DNA from 2 places in the Marinomonas algicola genome. Region 1 is predicted to be linked to the other one. Evidence: predicted binding sites of a transcription regulator. Region 1 holds the regulator's gene; the other holds the start of a gene.
The links. The regulator PhoB, encoded in region 1, activates phosphate uptake and scavenging genes when phosphate is short. The targets are predictions, from matches to a motif close to TGTCATANNNNTGTCANA.
Positions count from the first base shown of each region.

Region 2: a site for PhoB is predicted at 8,389-8,406, ahead of IEZ33_RS14775 (inorganic phosphate transporter). Genes of this name have one in related genera too.

Region 1 covers NZ_CP061941.1:4,232,971-4,243,996, reverse strand. Annotated here, with positions in the region: gene oppF (murein tripeptide/oligopeptide ABC transporter ATP binding protein OppF) at 1-796, opposite strand, end outside; gene oppD (ABC transporter ATP-binding protein) at 796-1,785, opposite strand; gene oppC (oligopeptide ABC transporter permease OppC) at 1,795-2,721, opposite strand; gene oppB (oligopeptide ABC transporter permease OppB) at 2,734-3,654, opposite strand; gene IEZ33_RS19495 (peptide ABC transporter substrate-binding protein) at 3,799-5,409, opposite strand; gene cysZ (sulfate transporter CysZ) at 5,731-6,504, shown strand; gene IEZ33_RS19485 (response regulator) at 6,506-7,399, shown strand; gene phoR (phosphate regulon sensor histidine kinase PhoR) at 7,451-8,758, opposite strand; gene phoB (phosphate regulon transcriptional regulator PhoB) at 8,762-9,460, opposite strand; gene ubiA (4-hydroxybenzoate octaprenyltransferase) at 9,545-10,399, opposite strand; gene IEZ33_RS19465 (chorismate--pyruvate lyase family protein) at 10,396-10,950, opposite strand; gene IEZ33_RS19460 (HDOD domain-containing protein) at 11,001-11,026, opposite strand, start outside.
Region 2 covers NZ_CP061941.1:3,205,725-3,216,750, forward strand. Annotated here, with positions in the region: gene IEZ33_RS14735 (cupin domain-containing protein) at 1-357, shown strand, start outside; gene IEZ33_RS14740 (GNAT family N-acetyltransferase) at 367-783, shown strand; gene IEZ33_RS14745 (BamJ family beta-barrel-assembly machinery protein) at 880-1,500, opposite strand; gene IEZ33_RS14750 (universal stress protein) at 1,735-2,217, shown strand; gene IEZ33_RS14755 (DNA topoisomerase III) at 2,300-4,237, shown strand; gene IEZ33_RS14760 (LysE family translocator) at 4,309-4,929, opposite strand; gene IEZ33_RS14765 (hypothetical protein) at 4,992-5,768, opposite strand; gene IEZ33_RS14770 (hypothetical protein) at 5,838-6,542, opposite strand; gene IEZ33_RS14775 (inorganic phosphate transporter) at 6,700-8,277, opposite strand; gene IEZ33_RS14780 (L-serine ammonia-lyase) at 8,540-9,922, opposite strand; gene IEZ33_RS14785 (MFS transporter) at 10,259-11,026, opposite strand, start outside.

The sequences.
Region 1 (11,026 bases):
GGACGGCCGATAAGAGAGCTTTCGTGTAGGGATGCTGAGGTGAATTATATAAAGAATGTTTATCTGCTAACTCGACAGCATGGCCTAAGTACATGACCAAAACGCGATCTGAAATGTGCTTTACCACGCTTAAATCGTGAGCGATAAACACCAAGGATAAGCCCATTTCGGCTTGTAATTCTTTGAGCAAATTCACCACTTGTGCCTGAATCGAAACATCCAGAGCAGAAACCGGTTCGTCACACACCACTAACTTTGGTTTCAGAATCAAAGCACGTGCAATCCCAATACGTTGGCACTGCCCGCCAGAAAACTCATGGGGGTAGCGGTTAATGACATTGGGTAATAGCCCAACGCGATTCATAATAGAGCGTACTTCCGTTTTTACGTCTTCCCTCGACAATTCAGGGCGAAATGTTCTAAGTGGTTCGGCGATGATATCGCCGACTGTCATACGAGGATCAAGAGAGGCTAAAGGATCTTGAAAAATCATTTGCAGCTCTTGGCGTTTGCTGCGCATTTGTTTTTTGTCCAAATCCGTCAGGTCTTGACCAAGCCAAATTACATGGCCTTCAGTTATTGGGACAAGGCGAAGTAAAGCGCGAGCTAGAGTGGATTTACCACAACCAGATTCGCCTACCACACCGAGTGTTTCTCCTGCGTAAATGGTTAGATCTACCCCATCGACGGCTTTGAGCGCTTGACCTTTTTCCCATGGCCACGCATTGTCTGCTTTGATATTGAAGTGGACTTTTAAGTTGTTCACTTCCATTAATACAGTATTTGACGTATTCATTAGGCGACCCATCCATCAACGGATTTATGACAAGCTCTTAGTTGACCTGGTGCAAACTCTTGCAATGTTGGCGTACTCTCTCCACAGCGATCTTTGGCAAATTCGCAACGCGTTTGGAATGGACAACCAGAGGGTAAATGCAATAGATTAGGGGGGTTGCCTGGAATGGTTGATAGTTTCTCGTCATCGACATCTAGACGTGGGATCGCTTTTAGCAAACCTTGAGTATAAGGATGAGTAGGGCGATAAAATACGTCTGTTGCTGTGCCGTATTCCATTGTTTGTCCAGCGTACATGACCAATACCTTGTCACATAAGCCTGCCACCACCCCTAAATCATGAGTGATCATGATAATGGAGGTGTTAAAGTCGTCTTTTAATTCATTTAATAAGGTCAGTATTTGTGCTTGAACAGTAACATCTAATGCCGTCGTCGGTTCATCGGCAATCAGTAATTTTGGTTGACATAATAAGGCCATGGCAATCATTACTCGTTGACGCATTCCACCTGAAAATTCGTGTGGGTACATGGTCATGCGTTTACGAGCCTCAGGCATTTTTACCGCATCCAACATTTTTACAGAGACTTCGAAGGCTTCGGTTTTGCTCATCCCTTTGTGTAGCATCAAGACTTCCATGAGTTGTTTGCCGACTTTCATATAAGGGTTTAATGAGGTCATAGGGTCTTGGAAAATCATCGCTATTTCTTTTGAGCGAATACGGTTCATCGCTTTTTCATTTAAGGTAAGTATGTTTTGCTCGTTAAAGCGAGCCTCTCCTTCAATGACGCCATTGCCCGCTAATAAGCCCATTAGTGCAAACGCTGTTTGGCTTTTGCCTGAACCGGATTCTCCCACAATGCCCAGCGTTTCTCCCTGCGCCAAGGTAAAATTAAGATCATTTACTGCGGTAACGAAACCATCAGGTGTTCTGAAATTTACCCGTAAGTTATTTACTTCTAATAAGTTTTTTTTACTTGATACGTTCATAAGGTCTCCTTAGCGGTCTTTTGGATCAAGCGCATCGCGTAAGCCATCGCCGAGGAAGTTAAAACAAAAAAGGGTGACGACTAAGAAACTGAGTGGCCAAGCCAATTGCCAAATGGCAATCTCCATATTTTGAGCTCCTTCAGAAATCAACGCGCCCCAACTGGTCATTGGTTCTTGAACGCCCAGTCCTAAAAAGCTAATAAAGGACTCCAGTAAGATCATATTCGGTACCAATAAAGTGGCGTAAACAACGACGATTCCAAGTACGTTTGGCACAATGTGACGCAAAATAATTTTCGGGGTAGACACGCCACAAGCGTATGCGGCTTCGATGTACTCTTTGTTTTTTAGACTCAATGTTTGACCACGAACAATCCGCGCCATGTCGAGCCAGGAAATGGCACCAATGGCGACAAAAATCAAGAAAATATGGCGACCAAACAGGGTCATCAAGATAATCACAAAGAACATAAAAGGAAAAGAGTTGAGGATTTCCAAAAAGCGCATCATGACACTGTCAACGCGCCCTCCAATGTAGCCAGAGGCGGCACCATAAAGCGTACCAATTACGATAGCCACTGCGCTGCCCATGATACCGACCAATAAGGATATTTGACCGCCTTGCATCGTTCGGACAAAAATATCTCGGCCTAGTGTATCTGTGCCAAAGTAATGGCTATTCTCAATATTAGGGCGACCCAATACGGAAATATCAGATAAGGCTTCCCAGTCGATATCGTCGTAATTCCACTGGCTTAAAAATGGCCCAAGTAAGGCTATTGCCGTAATAATGATAAGCACAATTAAGCTAGTGACCGCGGCATAGTTAGAAAAAAATCGACGGCGAGCGTCTTGCCATAAACTCCGGCCCTCGACTTCCATCACGTTTTCGGCGAACTGTTCAACGGCCTGAATTTTGTCTTTTGTAGTAATCATAATAGAAAGGCCTTAGTAGCGAATTTTAGGGTCAATAACCGCGTATAAAATATCGACGATGGCATTAAATAGAATCGTTAGTGCACCAACCAATATGGTGACACCCATGACCATAGAATAGTCACGATTTAAGGCGCCATTAATAAAGTGTTGACCAATGCCGCCGGTGCCAAAATACACATCGACAATAACGGAACCGGTTACTATGCCGACAAACGCCGGTCCTAGGTAGGAAAGAACTGGCAGCATGGCTGGGCGTAACGCATGGTGAAAAATAATGCGATGTTGTGGCAACCCTTTTGCGCGTGCTGTACGGATAAAATTGGAGTGCATGGTTTCTATCATGCTTCCCCGAGTAATGCGTGCGATCTGTGCAATGTAGCTGGTGGACATCGCTATAACAGGCATGACTAGGTAAGGCCAAGCCCCACCGTTCCAGCCACCGGGCGGCAGCCAATGGTTATAAATAGAGAAAAATAGGATACATAAAGGTGCCAAAACAAAGTTTGGTAAGACGATACCAAGGTTGGCAAACCCCATAACACTGTAATCTAACCACGAATTTTGTTTCAAGGCAGCGACAATACCGCAACCCACTCCAACCAGCAGTGCGACTAGAAAAGACCAAATACCAATTTCGGCCGATACAGGAAAGCTTTGAGCAATTAGCTCATTGATTGTGAAATCTTTATAGCGAAAAGACGGGCCAAGATCACCTTGAAGTAAACCGCCAAGGTAGTAAAAATATTGATTAATGACCGGCTCATCTAGATGGTATTTGGCGTTAATGTTTGCTAATACTTCTGGCGGCAGAGTACGCTCGCTGGAAAATGGACTGCCAGGAGCCGAGTGCATTAAGAAAAAAGAAACCGTAATCAAAATTAATAATGTTGGAATGGCTTCTAAAATGCGTTTTGAAATAAATGTCAGCATAAAAATTACCGGATTAGGCGTTATAAAAGACGACTAATGCTAGGAACCTGTGGGAGTTCAAGAGATGTCCAGCGCGTAACGCGCTGGACATGCTTTCAACAGAGGCTTTTCACAGTGGAAAAACACTCGGTATGACGCAAAGCGTTAGTGTTTGATGATGTACATATCACGCGCATAAACGTTGTCTTCTGGATTAGGCATATAACCGCCTAGATAGCTTTTTACCAAACGCTTTTCGGTGTATTGGTAAATGGGGGCCACCGCCATGTCTTGTTCAATAGCTACCTCTTCGGCTTTATTGTAATTCTCAGCTGGCTGTTGCATGGTACGAGCATCATGCAATAGCTTGTCGTATTCTGTGTTGCTGTATTTACCGTCGTTATTGCCATGAGTTGTCGTTAGCAGATCTAGCATGGTCGAGGCTTCATTGTAGTCCCCAATCCAACCCGCGCGAGCCACATCAAATTGCTGATGTTTTTTGGTTTCTAGGTAAGTCTTCCATTCTTGGTTTTCTAGAGTGACAGTCACCCCCAAGGTTTTTTTCCACATAGACGCGATCGCAATGGCGATTTTTTTATGGTTTTCATTGGTGTTATAAAGCAAGCTAAATGACAGTGGATTACTTTGTGTGTATCCCGCTTCTTCTAAAAGTGCTTTGGCCCTTTCATTACGTTCTTTTTGCGTCCAAGTTGCGTATTCAGGGGTGGCTGGTGAGAAATCATTGACTACTTCTGGCGTGAAAGAGTAGGCAGGTAGTTCTCCCGTTCCTGTTACAAACTTGGTAATCACATTGCGATCGATGGCATAGGACAAGGCTTTACGAACGCGCACATCGTTGTATGGTGCTTTGGTTGTGTTGAACTGGTAGTAATAGGTACCTAATTTTGGTGTAACGACAACTTCATCAGGCATGTCTCTTAATAGTTGTTTGTAGTGATCATTGGGTAATTCATAGGTAAGATCAATCTGACCTGCCTGAAAGCGTTTGAGCTCGGCATTAGGAGATTCAATCGGTAAATAAGTCACTTTATTGATGATGGTTTTTTCATCGTTCCAATAGTTTTTATTACGACTAAAGACCATTTTTTCGTTGACTATCCACTCGTCCATTTTGTACGCACCGTTAGACACCATATGTTCTGGTTTCGTCCAGTCATCGCCCCACTTTTCGACGACTTTTTTCGGAACGGGGAACATATTCTGGTGAGAGGTCATTTTTACAAAATAAGGTACGGGTCGCTCAAGTGTCACTTGGAATGTGTGGTCATCCACTGCTTTTACACCAAGTGTAGAAGGGTCGGCTTCACCGGCAATGATTTTACTTGCATTGACAATGGACGGAATTTCCATGAACCATGCGTATGGAGACGCTAATGCTGGATCAACCGAGCGTGTGAACGCATAAACAAAGTCTTCAGCGGTAACTGGGTCGCCATTAGACCATTTCGCATCTTGGCGAAGGTGGAAGGTATATTGAGTGTTATCAGCGTTGACATCGTAGCTTTTCGCTACGCCTGGAATTTGGTTGCCGTCACCATCTTGGTTATACAAACCTTCAAACAAGTCTTTTGAGCGAATAGAAGCCGGTGTGCCTTCCATTTTTTGTGGGTCCATTGTTGATGGCTCGGAACCACCTCCACGCACAAGCTCTTGTTTATCTGCTAGCTTTACGCCTGCAGGCACCTCGGCGGCATGCAGTTGCATTGAGGCAAAAGATGCCGTGATTAATGCCGTGGCTAAAAGTGTTTTGTTCATAATGCGATTACTTCCTTTTATGATTAATTGGACTGTTTTTATAATGTTGGGGAAAGAGACCTTTTTTATGGCCTTTATTCCTGTATTTTCGATAGTCAGTTAAATAAACATGAGACTCAATCGAAATTCTGTATGGGCTGATAGAGTTTATGGAACAACAGAATGCAGAGCGTAAATAAAAATACGAATTTATTTTTTTATTCTTTCAACCAAAGGCATTGATTTAATTAGAATAAACCTATCCATAAAAGGATTGGGAAACTGGTTGTTACGGGTCAGTCGTGGTACTGTTAGCACAATCGATTTTTGACGGTATTTAATGTGATTTCGCATCCTTTCAAAGCAATCGGCGCGTTTTTAAAAGCACTCCCATTGCTATTTTCTCCTAGCTTACGTTTATTTGTTTTAGCGCCTCTATTGGCAAATTTCGCTTTAATGGCGATTTTGTACATGTTTGCATTTAGTTTTTTAACGGGAATGACTGACAGCATGATGTCGTGGCTGCCTGAGTGGTTAGGTTTTTTGGACTGGCTGTTTTATGCGTTATTTGGCGTGGTGAGTACGTTGCTGATGTTTTATAGCTTTTCGGTCGGTGTGAATATTTTAGCGGCTCCATTTATGGGGATTTTGGCCGAAAAAACGGAAGAAAAGTTGACTGGAAAGGTGATCCAAGAAACGGTATCCCTGAATTTTGTTTTGTCTATTGTCTGGCATAGCATTCTTAGAGAGCTACAGAAATTAGCCTACTTTTTACCACGATTGCTATTGTTATTATTTATCTCATTTGTCCCTGTGATTAATGTTATTTCTCCTCTTCTATGGCTGCTTTTTTCTGCCTGGATGTTATCGGTACAATACCTAGACTATTCATTTGATAACAATAAGCTTAGCTTTCGAGATATGCGTGCAAGTTTACGGCGCAAACCCATCGTGTGTTGGTCATTTGGCTTTATCGTAATGATTTTATTGACAATCCCTTTTATTAACTTATTCGTTATGCCATTAGCTGTTGTTGCGGCTACCTGCTTATGGTCAGATATATTTACATTGGATCATGGTCTGGATGGTCGTTCGGCTTTTGGAGTAAGAGAGTAAAATGGCGGTTAAAATTTTAGTAGTGGATGATGCAACCTTCACTAGAGACTTAATTCGTCGCACTTTACGTAAGCAGTTCCCTTCTGCACAGCTAGAAGAAGCGGTAAACGGTCGTAAAGCCCAGCAAATGCTAACGAAAATGACATTTGATATGGTTCTTTGTGACTGGGAAATGCCGGAGATGACGGGGGTTGAGCTATTACAATGGTGTCGAGAACAAGATAACTATAAAAAGGCCGATCTTCCCTTCGTCATGATTACGAGTCGTGGCGACAAGAGTCACATTGTTGAAGCGGTACAGTCAGGGGTAACGGATTATCTTGGAAAACCTTTTTCTAGCGAGCAATTAATTAATAAGGTTATGGCCGCTGCCAAGAAGCATGATTTAGTGTCCGCGTTAACCTCACAAGCCAGTCGTAATCCTGCGGCAACGGATGCTCTAGCCGCTATGACAGGTGGTGCATCAAAGGCTAAAAAGGGGGGGATGACAAGTCATACGGCAGGCTCTTTAGATGTGTTGTTGGGTGGGACAAAAACAGGCTCTGCAACAGCCTCAAAGCCAGCTATTACAGCAAAAGTGGCCACAATTAAAGATGTGAAAATTCCCACCATGGTGCGCTTTGAAGGAAAACAATTTCGCTGTATGGTGATTCAGTTCGCTAAATCAGAAGCGACATTATTAATTAAAAGTGATGACGTTGTTCCCGCGGTATTGGGGCAGTCTGTATTGGACTTGGAGTTTTCGGGTACGGTAAATCGACTGAATTATTATGTGCAAAGTGTGGCGACGACAGAGAAAAAACACGATTCCACTTTTTTAACCGTGACCTTGGGTTTAATTGATCAGGATGACGTAAAAGAGAAATTTATTGACGCTTTATTTAAGAGCCTTTAATAGGGATAGCGCTCTCACTTATCGAACCATAAAACCGAATTTATCATGATTTTATTGTTCTTTATGAGCTAAAGGCTGTTGGATACGCTTCCCTGAAAAGTGACAGGAAAAAACGCTACCCTGCCCTGGTTGGCTAGTGATAAGTAACTTAGCATCGTGATGTAAAAGTACGTGTTTAACAATGGCAAGTCCGAGCCCAGTGCCTCCTGTGTTTGAGCCTCGACCTTTATCGACACGAAAAAAACGTTCTGTTAAACGTGGAATGTATCTCGCTTCAATGCCTAGACCTTCATCTGATACCGAAAAAATGCCTTCATCTAAATGATTTTCCCATTTTATAGTAATGTTGCCTCCGTCAGGGGAATATTTTATGGCATTCACAACAAGGTTTGAAAAAGCGCTATAGAGCTCTCGATAAGAGCCATACAGCCTACACTCTGAACGGATCACGATGTGAATAGTATGTTTGGTGCCTATGGCTTGGACGGAATCCACCACATTGTTGACTAATTCGTTGATGTCATGCCATTGATCGATGTCTCTTTTATCATTACTTTCTAAACGTGAAAGTAATAGTAGGTCTTCAATCAACTGTTCCATACGGTTTGATTGCGTGGTCATATTGTCAACACCTTTTTGCATGCTCTTCGGTAATGAGTCCTTAAACATATCCAGGGTTTCCAAATAACCTTTAATGACCGTTAACGGTGTTTTGAGCTCATGGGATGCATTGGCAACGAAGTCTTTACGCATTTGCTCTAGAAGATGCAAGCGCGTCACATCTCTGACAAAAATAAGATGGTCATTCTGATCATACAGAGTGGTTTGAATTTCTAAATAAATGCCTTCTTGAGACGGCGATTTAATAACTAAAGGTTCGGAGAAACGTTTCTGAGTAAAATAGCGGAAGAACTCTGGATTGCGGACGATATTGGTGACCGGTTGCCCTCTGTCGACGGGTTTCATCAAACCTAAAAATTGCCCCGCAGACGCGTTCCACCACTCAAGGTTCCCTAAATTGTCCGCCATAATGACACCTTCTTTCAGTGCCGAGGTGGAGTTTTCTATTCGAGAAAGTGCGCGTCGCATGCGTTTTTTAGATTTTCTTTGCTTCTTTTGCAGTCGATACACAGCATCAAACACGTCGCCCCAAATTCCTGATGCTTCTGGTGGGGAGGCTTTTCCTAGCCGACGAACCCAGCTGTGGAATTGATACAGCTGATATAAATTGGAGCACAGTCCAAACAGCACAAATAAGAATAGGCACATAAATAATTTGCCTATTAAGATGCCAATGGTGAAACTGACAACTAATCCCAGTGTCCAGCGAATAAAAGCCTGTTGCCAAATCGTTTTCATAATTTACTGCGGAGTTCGTTTACTTGAAAATCGATAACCCGTTCCTCGAACCGTTTGGATTAGGTAATCATGAGTTTCGCCGATTGCTTTTCGTAAGCGTCTAATATGTACATCAACGGTACGTTCTTCTACATAAACATTTCCCCCCCAGACTTGATCCAGAAGCTGTGCTCTGGAATACGCTCTTTCTTGATGGGTAATCAAAAATTTGAGTAAGCGGTACTCTGTCGGGCCCATTTCAAGTGGCGTTGTACCAATAGTAACACGTTGGCTTACAGGGTCTAATAATAGCCCATCGACTTCAATAGGCTCGTCTACGCCTTGAGGGTTGGCACGGCGTAGAACGGCTTTTAAGCGAGCCACGAGTTCTCGAGGAGAAAAAGGCTTAGTGATGTAATCATCCGCACCCACTTCTAAACCTTGAATTTTGTTATCTTCTTCGCTTTTAGCGGTTAGCATAATCACAGGTATTTCTGCGGTAAGAGAATCTCGCTTTAACCGTCTGGTTAGCTCTATACCACTGCCCCCGGGCATCATCCAGTCACAAAGAATGAGGTCGGGCCTATTATCAATGATGATTTCGTAAGCTTGTTGGCTGTTTTCCGCCTCAAAGTAATTATATCCCGCCATTTCCAGTGCAATGGCAATCATTTCTCGTATTGATGATTCATCATCAATTATTAATACAGTTTTACTCGTCACAGCATCTACCCCTAAATCGTAATATCCCTATTAAAGACCTTGAATATGACAATTAGATGAAACTGTCATATTTGTGTCTTATATTTATAAAAGATAGTTCAATACAATGCCTAAAAATATACAGTATCCAATACGGTTATTGTCTAAGAACGAGGTAAAGCAAGCTTGCCGCTCTCTATTTTTAGCTTGTTTATACTGTAAAGAGAACAAAATAGCGGCGACGATCAGACTGAGAAAATAAATGAAAGAAAAGGATTTCAGTACACCAACCCACATTAATAGAGAAAGAGCCAGTCCTTGCAATACAGTGATAATGAGTAAATCATTTTGCGCAAATAAAATGGCTGTTGATTTGATGCCAAGTTTTAAATCGTCATCTCGATCAACCATAGCATAGTAAGTATCGTAAGCAATGGTCCATAGTGCATTAGAGACAAATATCATCCATAAGACAGGGTCCGTTAGTGAACCTCCTTGAGCGCTGTATGCCATTGGAATAGCCCATGAAAAAGCCAGTCCAAGAAACAATTGAGGCAAATGAGTGTAGCGCTTCATAAATGGATACAAAGCCGCGAGTCCAAGTCCAATGAAAGAGAGTAAAACGGTTTTCATATCCGTCATTAAGACTAAACCGAAGCTGCATAGACAAAGAACGGAGAACAGTAATAGAGCTTCTTTTTCAGAAACCGTACCGGAAGGGAGAGGGCGATTCTTTGTTCGCTCCACACCGCTATCCACATGTCTATCGGCATAATCATTGATGACACAGCCTGCGGAGCGCATAAAAAAGACACCAAGCATAAAAATGATGACGATTTTCCAGTCTGGGTCGCCATTACTAGATACCCAAAGAGCCCATAGAGTGGGCCAAAGTAGCAGCAGTGAACCAATGGGTTTGTTGAAACGAGTAAGCTGAAGATAAGCTTGGAGTTTTGTCATAATATTAACTGTGTCACTGGTAATGTTGTGATGGCGGGTAAGAAGGCTTCACTTACTAAAACGCCTTTATTGTACTGTTTAAAAATCGATCGGCGAGCCCAAACCGCTTCATTGACGTTATTAAATACGTTGCTTGGAAGAGAGACTATTTCGATAGGACTCCGTACTAACTTTTTGTCTTTGAATAGAAAGCCTCCCAGAGATTGGCTTTTCAGTTGGCTTAAATGACGCCAATGCCCAATTAAAGCGCTTGCTGGGATAATGGAGCGAGCATAAATCATGGGGGTACCATTAATGTTCAAAATCACTTCTCGAACCCTTGTTGCTTCACGTGCACGTAACGACAATGCCTTTCTCTCTCTTTGAGTCGGCTGCCCCCAACCGTCATTAATGACTTCTATGGACAATATCCCCAGTCTTTCTAACAGCGCGGTTAAAGAACCTGTCTCGCGGAGCCAGAACTTTAGATTATTGGGAATACTGTCCATACGAGCTTGAGACAGAGGTTGCCAATGATAGTCAAATTGTTTGGTTACACTGAAATTTAGCACAAAAAATCTCTTTGTTTTCGCAAAAAATAGGTGTTTATTCGTCAGTAAGCCTAGGATTGAAGTAAGTCCACCATTT
Region 2 (11,026 bases), 1.0 Mb from region 1:
CTGGGACAGAATATGAGTGATGTAAAATACCCTGAATTTCAAAAGACGTTAACAGCAGAGGAAGTTTCACAAGCCTTAAACCAAGCTAAATCTGGTGCGGCCTTTTTTCGTCCAGGTGATGCTAGAATCTGTTATGCAGAATCATTCACTCATCCTGAACAGATCAAAGTTTTCTGCAACGGCGACAATCTCTTGGTTGATAAGTCACTAGAAAGCCTTATTCAAGCCATATGCGATCAGGTAGAATTTGATTTTACTGAATTAGATTTTAGCCAACACGCTGATTTAGAACCCATGTTAAGGTTTTTATTTCAGGCTCAAGGTCTTGTCGAGCTAATTGAAAACGAAGAGTTATAAGGATTTCTCATGAAAGTATTAACGACTGATTGGAACAGCAGCAAAGCGCAACTGCAATTTGTACGTAAGCAAGTATTTATTCTTGAACAAGGTATCGATGAGCAAGATGAATGGGATGCGCATGACGAAACTTCAGTGCATTTTGTTTCTTTTGGTACCACGGCCGTTCCAACGGGTGTGGCAAGATTAACGTCGAATGGGCAAATTGGTCGTATGGCGGTTTTACCCAGTTACCGTCATCAAGGCTACGCGTCATTAATTCTACGTAAAGCGATACAAGTCGCACGCGAAATGGGACATCGAAAAGTATTCTTGCATGCGCAAACAGATGCGCAATCTTTCTATGAAAAACAGGATTTTACAACCAATGGGAAGATGTTTTTAGAAGCAGGAATTTTTCACGTTTTAATGGAAAGAGACATCTAATATTTTCTTTCATCTAATATTTTCTTTCATCTAATAAAAAACGGGCCAATAAAAAGCCCGTTTTTTTATTCATTGATATTTTACTGTTTTGTAAAATTAAACAACAGCAATCAATTCAACATCAAATACCAATACAGAGAAAGGCTTAATCATCGCACCAGCGCCTTGTGCACCGTAGGCAAGTTCTGCAGGAATAGTAAGACGGTATTTAGCGCCTTCTTTCATCATTTGCAATGCTTCAGTCCAACCAGCAATCACGCCTGTTACTGGGAACTCAATTGGCTCACCACGAGCAATTGAGCTATCAAAAACCTGTCCATCAATTAAACGACCTTCATAATGAACGCGCACGGTTGAAGACGTTTCTGGTGTTGCACCAGTACCTTCTTCAAGAACTTCATACTGAAGACCGCTGTCTGTTACTTGAACACCGTCTTTGGCTTTGTTTTCTACTAAGAAAGCGTCGCCTGCTTTGACTGTTTCTTCAGAAGCGGCCTTTTGCTTTTCTTCCATATCAGCTTGAAGAGAGGCAAATGCCGCTTCTAATTCTTCACCAGGAACGCGCATCTCAGCGCCATTCAACGAATCTTCAATGGCCGCAAAAAGGTGCTCCAATGAAATCTCACCAAGGTCACTTCCGCTTAATTGATCACCAATTTGACGACCAATACCATAACCAATTTTTGCTGCGTTTGTGTCGAATGACAACTCTGACATAGTCCATACTCTCTTTTATAAGTGTGATATTAAATTTAAGGGCGACATCATAACATAGACGTTTTCTTCTTCCGACCCAAGATTTACCGTCAGCACTAAAGAAACATAGTCCAAACAAAAAAATGACTCAATTATAAAACATTGATGTGCATCAGAGGGTTTATTTGTGAATAACATAGAATAAACCTAAGTAACCCACGTTATATCGCCTTAAAGTACATCTAGGAGAATAGTATGCTAACGAAAATAAAGACCATTATTTATGCCTGCGATCTAGAAGGTAAAGCACAAGAAGCCATGAGCCTAGCCATGAATATGGCACTGCAAAACCAAGCAAAATTAATTATGGTACATGTTTTGAATCCTGTTACGCCGCAAACAGAAAACATGATTCAGAATTACCTCCAGGCGGATGTTCTGCAACGCCTTAGAGAAGACGCCATTAACAATACAAAAGAGAAAATGCACTCTCAATTAGAAACATTTTTAAATGAAAACAGCGAAGAGCTAAAAGAGCTTACTCACAAACCAGAATACATTACCGTCAGCGGCCTTCCCTATGAAGCCATTCAAAATACCGCAAAAGACTATAAAGCGGACATGATAGTAATGAACAGTCGTACCCATTCAAAACTTGGACAAATGATGCTTGGGTCCACCGCAAACAAGGTGATTCATCAAAGTAACATCCCTGTTTTAGTTGTTCCTATTCGATAATGTAGGGCAAGTAATTTAACACTGGCATCAAGCCATAATCATGTATACACTTTACTGTATATAAAACCAGTAAAGTGTATACATGATCTTATATATTGCAGAAAAACCCAGTGTTGGTCGCGCCGTCGCAGATGTGTTACCAAAACCCCACCAAAAAGGAGACGGTTATATTAGAGTCGCTAATGGCGACACTGTAACTTGGTGCATTGGACATTTATTAGAGCAAGCGGAACCTGAGGCCTATAACAGTGATTATAAAAAATGGCGTAAAGAAGATCTGCCTATTATTCCAGAAAAATGGAAGCATCAGGTAAAACCTCAAACAAAAAAGCAATTTTCTGTCGTTAAAAAACTGATTAATGAAGCGGACTTATTAGTCAATATGGGAGACCCTGACCGAGTAGGCCAAATATTAGTCGATGAAGTCATTAACTACGCCGGTGTCAGCAAAACAAAACGCGAGTCAACAAAGCGCTGCCTCATCAGCGACCTTAACCCCGCCGCTATTAAGAAGTCATTAAATAATTTACGCAACAATACAGACTTTATTCCTCTTGCCACATCTGCTCTAGCGCGTGCGCGTGCCGATTGGTTATATGGTATTAATATGACACGTTTATGCACCTTGCAAGGTCAACGCTCAGGTTATAACGGCGTCTTATCCATTGGCCGTGTTCAAACCCCGGTATTAGGATTAGTCGTTCATCGAGATCAAGAAATAGCTCGCTTTATTTCTAAACCTTTTTATGATGTTTTTGTCCTCTTAGAAACCACTAATGGTGAACAATACCAAGCCAAATGGAAACCCAGTGAAGCCTGCTCTCCCTACATGGATGAAGAAGGTAGAGTCTTATCCAAAAAGTTAGTTGGAAACGTATTAGAGAGAGTTTCTAATCAAGTAGGCCGTGTAACTCGGGTAAACACGGATAAGAAAAAACAACCAGCACCATTGCCCTATAATTTATCCACATTACAGATAGAGGCCTCAAAACGCTTTAACTTAAATGCTCAGGAAACACTGGATACCTGCCAACAACTCTACGAACGACACAAGCTCATAACCTACCCTCGATCCGATTGCCGTTACCTACCGATAGGCCATCTAGAAGATAAACATCGAGTAACACAATCCATTAAAGAAACCTGCCCAGCATTAAACGAAGCCGTCGAAAACGCCAACCTAAAACGAAAAAGCAAAGCGTGGAACGATTCAAAAGTAAGTGCTCACCACGCTATTATTCCCACGTCCAAATCGATGGATCCCAATAGACTCACAAAAAATGAAAAGTGTGTTTATGAGCTGATATCAAGACAGTATTTAATCCAGTTTTATCCGGATTTCGAATACGCTGAAAAACAAATTGATCATGATGTGGCAGGAGGCCTGTTTATTGCCAAGCAAAAAGATATTTTACACCAAGGATGGAAGGCATTATTTCCTTCTAAAAAGGCAGAAGAAAAAGAGAATGCGTTCTCAGAGAAGAATTTGCCAGCCGTCTCCCAAGGTGACCAAGTAACTTGTCTTAATGGGAGAATTGACGAAAAAAACACCAGCCCGCCAAAACACTTCACGGATGCCACCTTGCTTTCAGCGATGACAGGGATTGCCCGTTATGTACAGGACATCGAAATCAAAAAAGTTCTCAGGGAGACGGATGGACTCGGTACAGAAGCCACGCGAGCAGGCATTATTGAGCTGCTGTTTAAGCGTCAATTTTTGACAAAAAAAGGCAAAGAAATACATTCAACCGACGTTGGTCGACAACTGATAAACAGTTTACCATCTCAAATGGTGTTACCAGATATGACGGCACACTGGGAGTCTCAACTGGAAGCCATCAGTGATAAAAGAATGAATTACGCCCAATTTATGCAGCCCCTAACCAATGGACTGACAACGCTGATTAGTCAAGTTGGCGAAGTCACCTTTTCAGGCATGAGTGGCATGGGGAAGAAATTCACCAGCAGAAAGCGCAAAACACCAAGGAAAAACACAAGAAGTCAAAAAGCCAATACCTAGACTGATTAATATGACAGATTCTTAATTCAAGACCAGCCTCTTATAAGAGTAAAAATGTAGCACTTATAATACTACCCAATGGCCAGCCAGATACCCACTCCTAGCATTAAAGAGCCGGCGATGCGATTCATCAATCGGACGTTACCACTTTGCTGTAGCAAGGTTCTTAAAGTTCGCCCTCCAGTCGCATAAATCAACAGACAGAGAAACTCTAACGATAAAATGATCGCAACAAGCACACTTAATTGACTGAACAATGACTGTTCTGTTGTGAGAAAGGGTGGCAATAAAGCCACAAAAAAAGCCCAGCCTTTTGGGTTAGCAATGGCGGTCATAAACCCTTGACTGGCTAACTCAAAACGAGAAGCGGGTGTACTTTCCGAATCGGATGACTTAATTGCCATTTTGCCTTTGGAGCGCCACATCTGAATACCAATATAGGCTAAATAGGCACCCCCTACATATTTAAAAACGACAAATGCACTTGGGTAGTTAAGCAATAAGGCCGCAACGCCTATTGCAGAAGAAATAGCGACTAAACCAACACCACACAACTCACCAAACATCATCCACAAAGCGCGCTTAACGCCAATCGTCATTCCCATGGTCATGGCTAAGGTCATACACATACCAGGCGTGATAGAAACGAAAAAAAATGTCGGTATAAAAACGGAAAGTAATGATAAATTCACAGGTGTTCCAAATAAAAAAGCAATATTAAATTAATAATAAATCAAAGTATTACAATAACCTATTAAAAATATTTTTTCTTTTCAAAATCATCCTTGCCAATAAACTTATTCCACTCATCATCTGCGTCCTCCTCCTCCTCATCGTCACCCATTAGCTCTTCTTCTTGCTTTTGAAGTAATAAATCACTCTCTATTTCATCAACGTAGCCTTGAAATTTTTTACGAGCTTCATCCGCTTCAGGCACTTCTTTAATGGGCTCAAGCTCACTAACCGCTTCCTTATATAATTCAATAGCATCTTCAAACTTATTCATTAAAAAAGCTTGGCGAGCCAAATAACCTTTATGATCGGCACTGACTTTATACCTGAAAAATGACAGTAGAGTTTTATATTTGAACGCTGAGTCAGAATCAATTTTTTTCTGTTCTTTCGATGTGTTTAAAAAATTATCAAACGAATCAAATAAGCGCTTCAACTCCATCACCTGTAATTCATCATTAACAGCACGCGCTTTTCTTTTTTGTTTGCTTTCTTGAAACTCTTGCATTTCTTGAGCGGCATGAGACCGCCTACGCTTCAAAGATTCATCAGGTTGCAAAGATAAGAGCTCATCAAAAACAGAAACAAGACAAGAAAACAGCCAAAGCCTTAAATCCTTTGGCTGATATTGGGGAGGAAAATCATCAAGGTATCGACGAATCTGTCTAGCTTGGTTATTTAAAAGTGATGCTTTACGCAGTTTTTCAAGACGCGCCTGCTCTTTCATTTGCAACATGATTACAAAACCAATAAAACCACCAAAAAGTGCAAGTAGAACAATTATGGTAATTGTCGTCATAAATCTGTCCAAAAGTTACATTAGTCAAAAATTTAAATGAAATTTATTTAAGAACCTGCGTTTTAATAATTAACGCTCATTGATCTGTTGAACATTTTGATTGATATGCAACTGTTTTTCCACCTGCTGAATAGATCTTGTAATTGTCTTTATTAGATCATCACAAGCCACCAATAAATTAATTTTTTCTGCGTCCGTTAAAGCCGTTCGATAATGTTCTAAAGCAGACGCTTTTTTATCCATATCTAAAAGATCATCACCTTGTTTCATTAATATATCGATTTTTGCTAATGCGTGACAATAGCGAATTTTCTCTAAATAGTCTTTTGCACTGGCTCTATCTATTTGCCTGAGCTCAGTTTGGCGTTTAATAAATGTGGGGATTTTCAACAGAGCATGTTGCACTTGCTCTAATCGCCCAGCCGTAACTACTTTTTCATCTGAAGCAATGTAAGTATCAGAATATATTTCTTCGAATAAAAGGGTCATTTCTTTTTTGTAACTTAATTGCTCCATAGTGAACGGATGGTTTGCTAGTTTAGTATAGCCATTAACAATGTAAGTCAGTAGCATTGACTTTAACTCTATCGGTAAGTATCGATCAGGTAGAATTCTCACGGCATTCGATAACTTATCACAAATGAGCAGCAATTCCTCTTCCGCCTTTAATCTAGCTAGGCTTCTAACTTGATGATCACGATATAAAAGATACCCTACAAACAAACAAAAAACTAAAATAAACAACCATACTAGGTAAGGAACCAAAGAAGCCATAAATTAAATAATACCAATTAAACACATTATTTGATTTAGTATAAAAAAATTTATCAATAAATCACTGGAAATATCTTTTTCTAATAAAAAAAGCCAGTGCAGAACGGCTACACTGGCTTTAAAAATACAATACTCTTACGTTAGTTACAAACTATGATTAGAGATTACTCATACTAAAACCAAGTAACATGTAAAAAATCATAGCCGATAAAATAGCTGAAGTCGGAACCGTAATGATCCACGCAGCGGCAATTTTCAGTAGTGCTGATCGTTTCACCAGCTCTTGCTTGGTCGCCTTCTTCAAACCTTTGCGCTCACGTTTAGAAATCGGAGAGTTATCCGCCAAACCTTTCAATTCACGCAATAACGCCCTTTTCTCTTCGACAGAAGCGGATTCAAACCGAGTAACGAACTCGTTCGTCTGGACGGCATCATGTCCAGCGTCTTCCGAATGAGAAATAATAGCCGCAATCTTTTTGTTATAAGACGCTTTTACATACTCACGTAAAAAACCAACGCCAAAAATCCCACCAACCGCTATATGAGTTGAACTAACAGGAAGTCCTAATTGAGAAGCAATAATCACAGTAATCGCGGCCGCCATTGCAATACAAAATGCTCGGACTTTATCCAATTCTGTTATTTCAGATCCGACTGTTTTTATTAATTTTGGTCCGTATAGCGCTAGCCCAACAGCAATACCTAAACCACCAACAAGCATAATCCATAATGGTATCGCGGCTTTAGAAGACACATGCCCCGTCATTAAGGCATCATTAATGGCCGCTAATGGCCCGATTGCATTAGCAACATCATTGGCACCGTGAGCAAAACTCAACAGAGCCGCTGAAATTATTAATGGAATAGTAAACAAATCATTTACTGAGTTCTTAGTATTTTTCAAGTTATCAGCCGCTTTTTCAATAAAAGGACGCACTAAAAAATAAGCAACGATTGCAATACCAAAACCAACCATAGCGGCTGTGACAATATCCGCTTTCCAAAGTTTCTTGAGTCCTTTCATTATCAAGTAAGTTGAGAAAGCCCACACCATTAATGCAATCAATAAAGGCACAACTTTACGCGCCGCGGCAATCATATCCGTTTGATAGGTAACGCTGCGTTTTATATAGATTAAAAAAGATGCGGCTATGACGCCGCCAAATAATGGTGAGATAACCCAACTCGCAGCAATCGCCGCCATTTGCCCCCAGTTCGCAATATCCCAACCGCCAGCGGCGATGCCAGCACCAAGAACGCCACCCACAATTGAGTGTGTGGTAGAAACAGGAGCCCCGACATAAGTGGCTAAGTTCAACCATAATGCCCCAGCAAGTAATGCGGCCATCATAACCCAGATAAAAGTTTCCGCATCAGCAATTGCATTCGGATTAATAATGCCTTTCTTAATAGTGCCAACAACACTACCACCTGCAATCAACGCACCAGCTGCTTCAAAAATAGCCGCAATCAATATTGCCCCCGTCATCGATAACGCCTTTGAGCCCACTGCAGGACCAACATTATTTGCCACATCATTCGCGCCAATATTCAAGGCCATATAAGCACCAATTGCGGCTGCGATAGCAAGAATAGAAACATTGGACACGGCCGCGCCATTCGAACTTGCATACAAGCCAACAACGATAACAAAAGCAATAGCAATCACTAAACGAATTGTGTCTGAAAAGCCAAAGTTTGAGGAATTCACCTTTTGGTTTTTTGAAGGGTCCATACGGTCTCTACTATTTTTGAGGTTGAAATGTATTCAGGCTTGAAACTAACGACTAGTTTCGTTTACAGCACATCCAAGCCGCACCTGAAATTCATAAATCTGCTACAATTTCGTCATAAAACTGTAAAAACGGCGCCATTCTACTATGAGCAAACAGATATAAAAACCCTTAAAACTTTAACTTTTGTAAGGACGCTTCCTTACCTCTCTAACGATTGGTTTAAAAAGCAAAGATTACTTTGTATAACAAGATATTAACCAATTAACATTCAATCACATTAACCGCTAGCCCACCCCGTGACGTTTCCTTATATTTTTCATTCATGTCCATACCCGTGTCTTTCATCGTTTTAATCACTTTATCTAAAGAAACATAATGAGAGCCATTTCCTCTCAACGCCATGGAAGCTGAATTGATCGCTTTTACAGATGCCATGGCATTTCTTTCTATACAAGGCACTTGAACCAAACCACCAATAGGATCACACGTAAGACCTAAATTATGCTCCATACCGATTTCCGCTGCATTTTCAATTTGCTCAGGGGTTCCCCCGGTCGCCGCCGCTAAGCCAGCTGCCGCCATAGCACAAGCCGAGCCCACTTCTCCCTGACAACCCACCTCGGCACCCGATATTGACGCATTCTTCTTAAAAAGCATGCCTATAGCCGCCGCTGTCAACATAAAATTAACAATGCCCTGTTCACTTGAACGTGGGCAAAATTCCCAATAATAATGCAACACGGCTGGAATAATGCCCGCCGCCCCATTTGTTGGAGCTGTTACGACACGACCTCCACCAGCATTTTCTTCATTTACGGCCAGGGCGTACAAATTTACCCAATCCATCGCCCCCAAAGATGGGGTAATCATATCCATCCGGTTTTTATTACTAAGATCAGCAAAGAGCTTTGCTGCACGTCGTTTTACCTTCAGACCGCCAGGTAAAATCCCTTCGTTTAATTTGCCATTTTCAACGCATTCTTGCATTACTCGCCAGATACGTAAAATACCTTCCTTTATTTCAGCTTCAGTACGCCATACTTTTTCATTTTCCAACATAATCTCCGCCATACTTAAATTATGTTGTTCACACAGGGATAAAAGCTCTTTTGCACTATTGAACTCATACGGAAATTTTATATTTTCTTCAACAAGTTCGACCTCACCCTGAGCATTTTCTTGCACGATAAAGCCACCCCCTACTGAATAGTAGGTTTTTTCTGCAATTAAATTCAGCTCATTATTAAAAGCACGTAAAGTCATACCATTGGCGTGAAAATCAAGGCGTTTGACTTTGTGATAAATTAAGTCTGTTTCTGGGTTAAAGGTAAGAGGTTTAACGCCCAACAAAGCTAATACATTCGTTGCGCTAATATGTTCAATGCGCGAACTTACAGATTTAGGTTCAATGCTCTCTGGCCATTCCCCCTCAAGCCCCATTAATACAGCCGTACCAGTACCATGACCTTTTCCCGTTGCGCCTAAAGAACCATAGAGTTCACATTCAATTCGAGACACATTATCGAAAAGTTTTTCGTTTGAAAGAAACTGAGCAAATTTATTTGCGGCTACCATTGGACCCACAGTATGAGAGCTTGAAGGACCAATACCAATTTTAAACAGGTCAAATAAACTTATTGCCATGATGCGATCTCACTTAAATCTGCTGAATATGAAAAACTGTAGATGCCATACTCAAGTTACCCACAAAACTTTTAGGAAGGTGTTCGCCTTTCCTAAAAAGGAAATAAGTTTCCAATTGGAAACTTATTTCATTCTCACACAGAATTTTCTATATTGACAATTCTTTTTTTGATTTTTTATTACACAATTCAAAAACGACAAAAACGATACCTGAACGCGTCATAATTGAGAATAAATAGAAACACGCCTTTCACGTCACCCTAGCCATATTTAGTCTGAGCTCATTTTCTGTAAAAGAACAGCAGGATAGATGCCTTAATTAGAACACCGATAAAGTTACGCGGCTTTATGATGAATTCTCACTTTAAAATACAAAAAAGCGACGAATAATATAAGATAAGCAACACCAAGGAATACAAATGGGATAACCGCATTCACCTGATACAAAGAAGCCATTAATATGGGTCCAGATGCCCCACCTAGACCTTGGAGAGACGCATTCACACTCGCTAATCGGCTCTGTTCTTCATTTTTAGCTAAAACAGTTTGAGCCGTTATAACCCCAGGAAATAAGAAACCACTACAAATTCCAAATAACCCCATCGCGAGAACCACCCCAAAATAAGATGGCATTGTGATAAAACAAATCTGGGTCACTAACGCAAAAAAAACACCCAAATAAATTAACCGAGTCGGCCCAAGTTCAAATCTAGGTACTAACACCATCTGCACTAGAATACTCATCAGTGACATGACCATCATGGCATAACCTAATTGGGTTGTGGTTTCTACAGCGTTCCATCCAAATCGGTCTTGTAATAAGAACCCCATTATTTGTTGAATGCCCGTTATCCCCAAAATAACCAACGTCGACATCATCAAAAATGGCAGCGCCGGATGCTTAAACCAATTAATGGCTTTTGGTTTGGTCATCACTTTTACATGGGTGGTATCTTTTACGATGAAAAAGACAAGAAAAAAAAGTAACACAGCAAAGACAGCAATTAAATAAAAGGGGGCCGTTAAACTGATGCTACTCGCAAAAGACGCCAGTGCAGGGCCTAAAATCATTCCAATACTAAAAGAAGCACCAATGGATGCGAT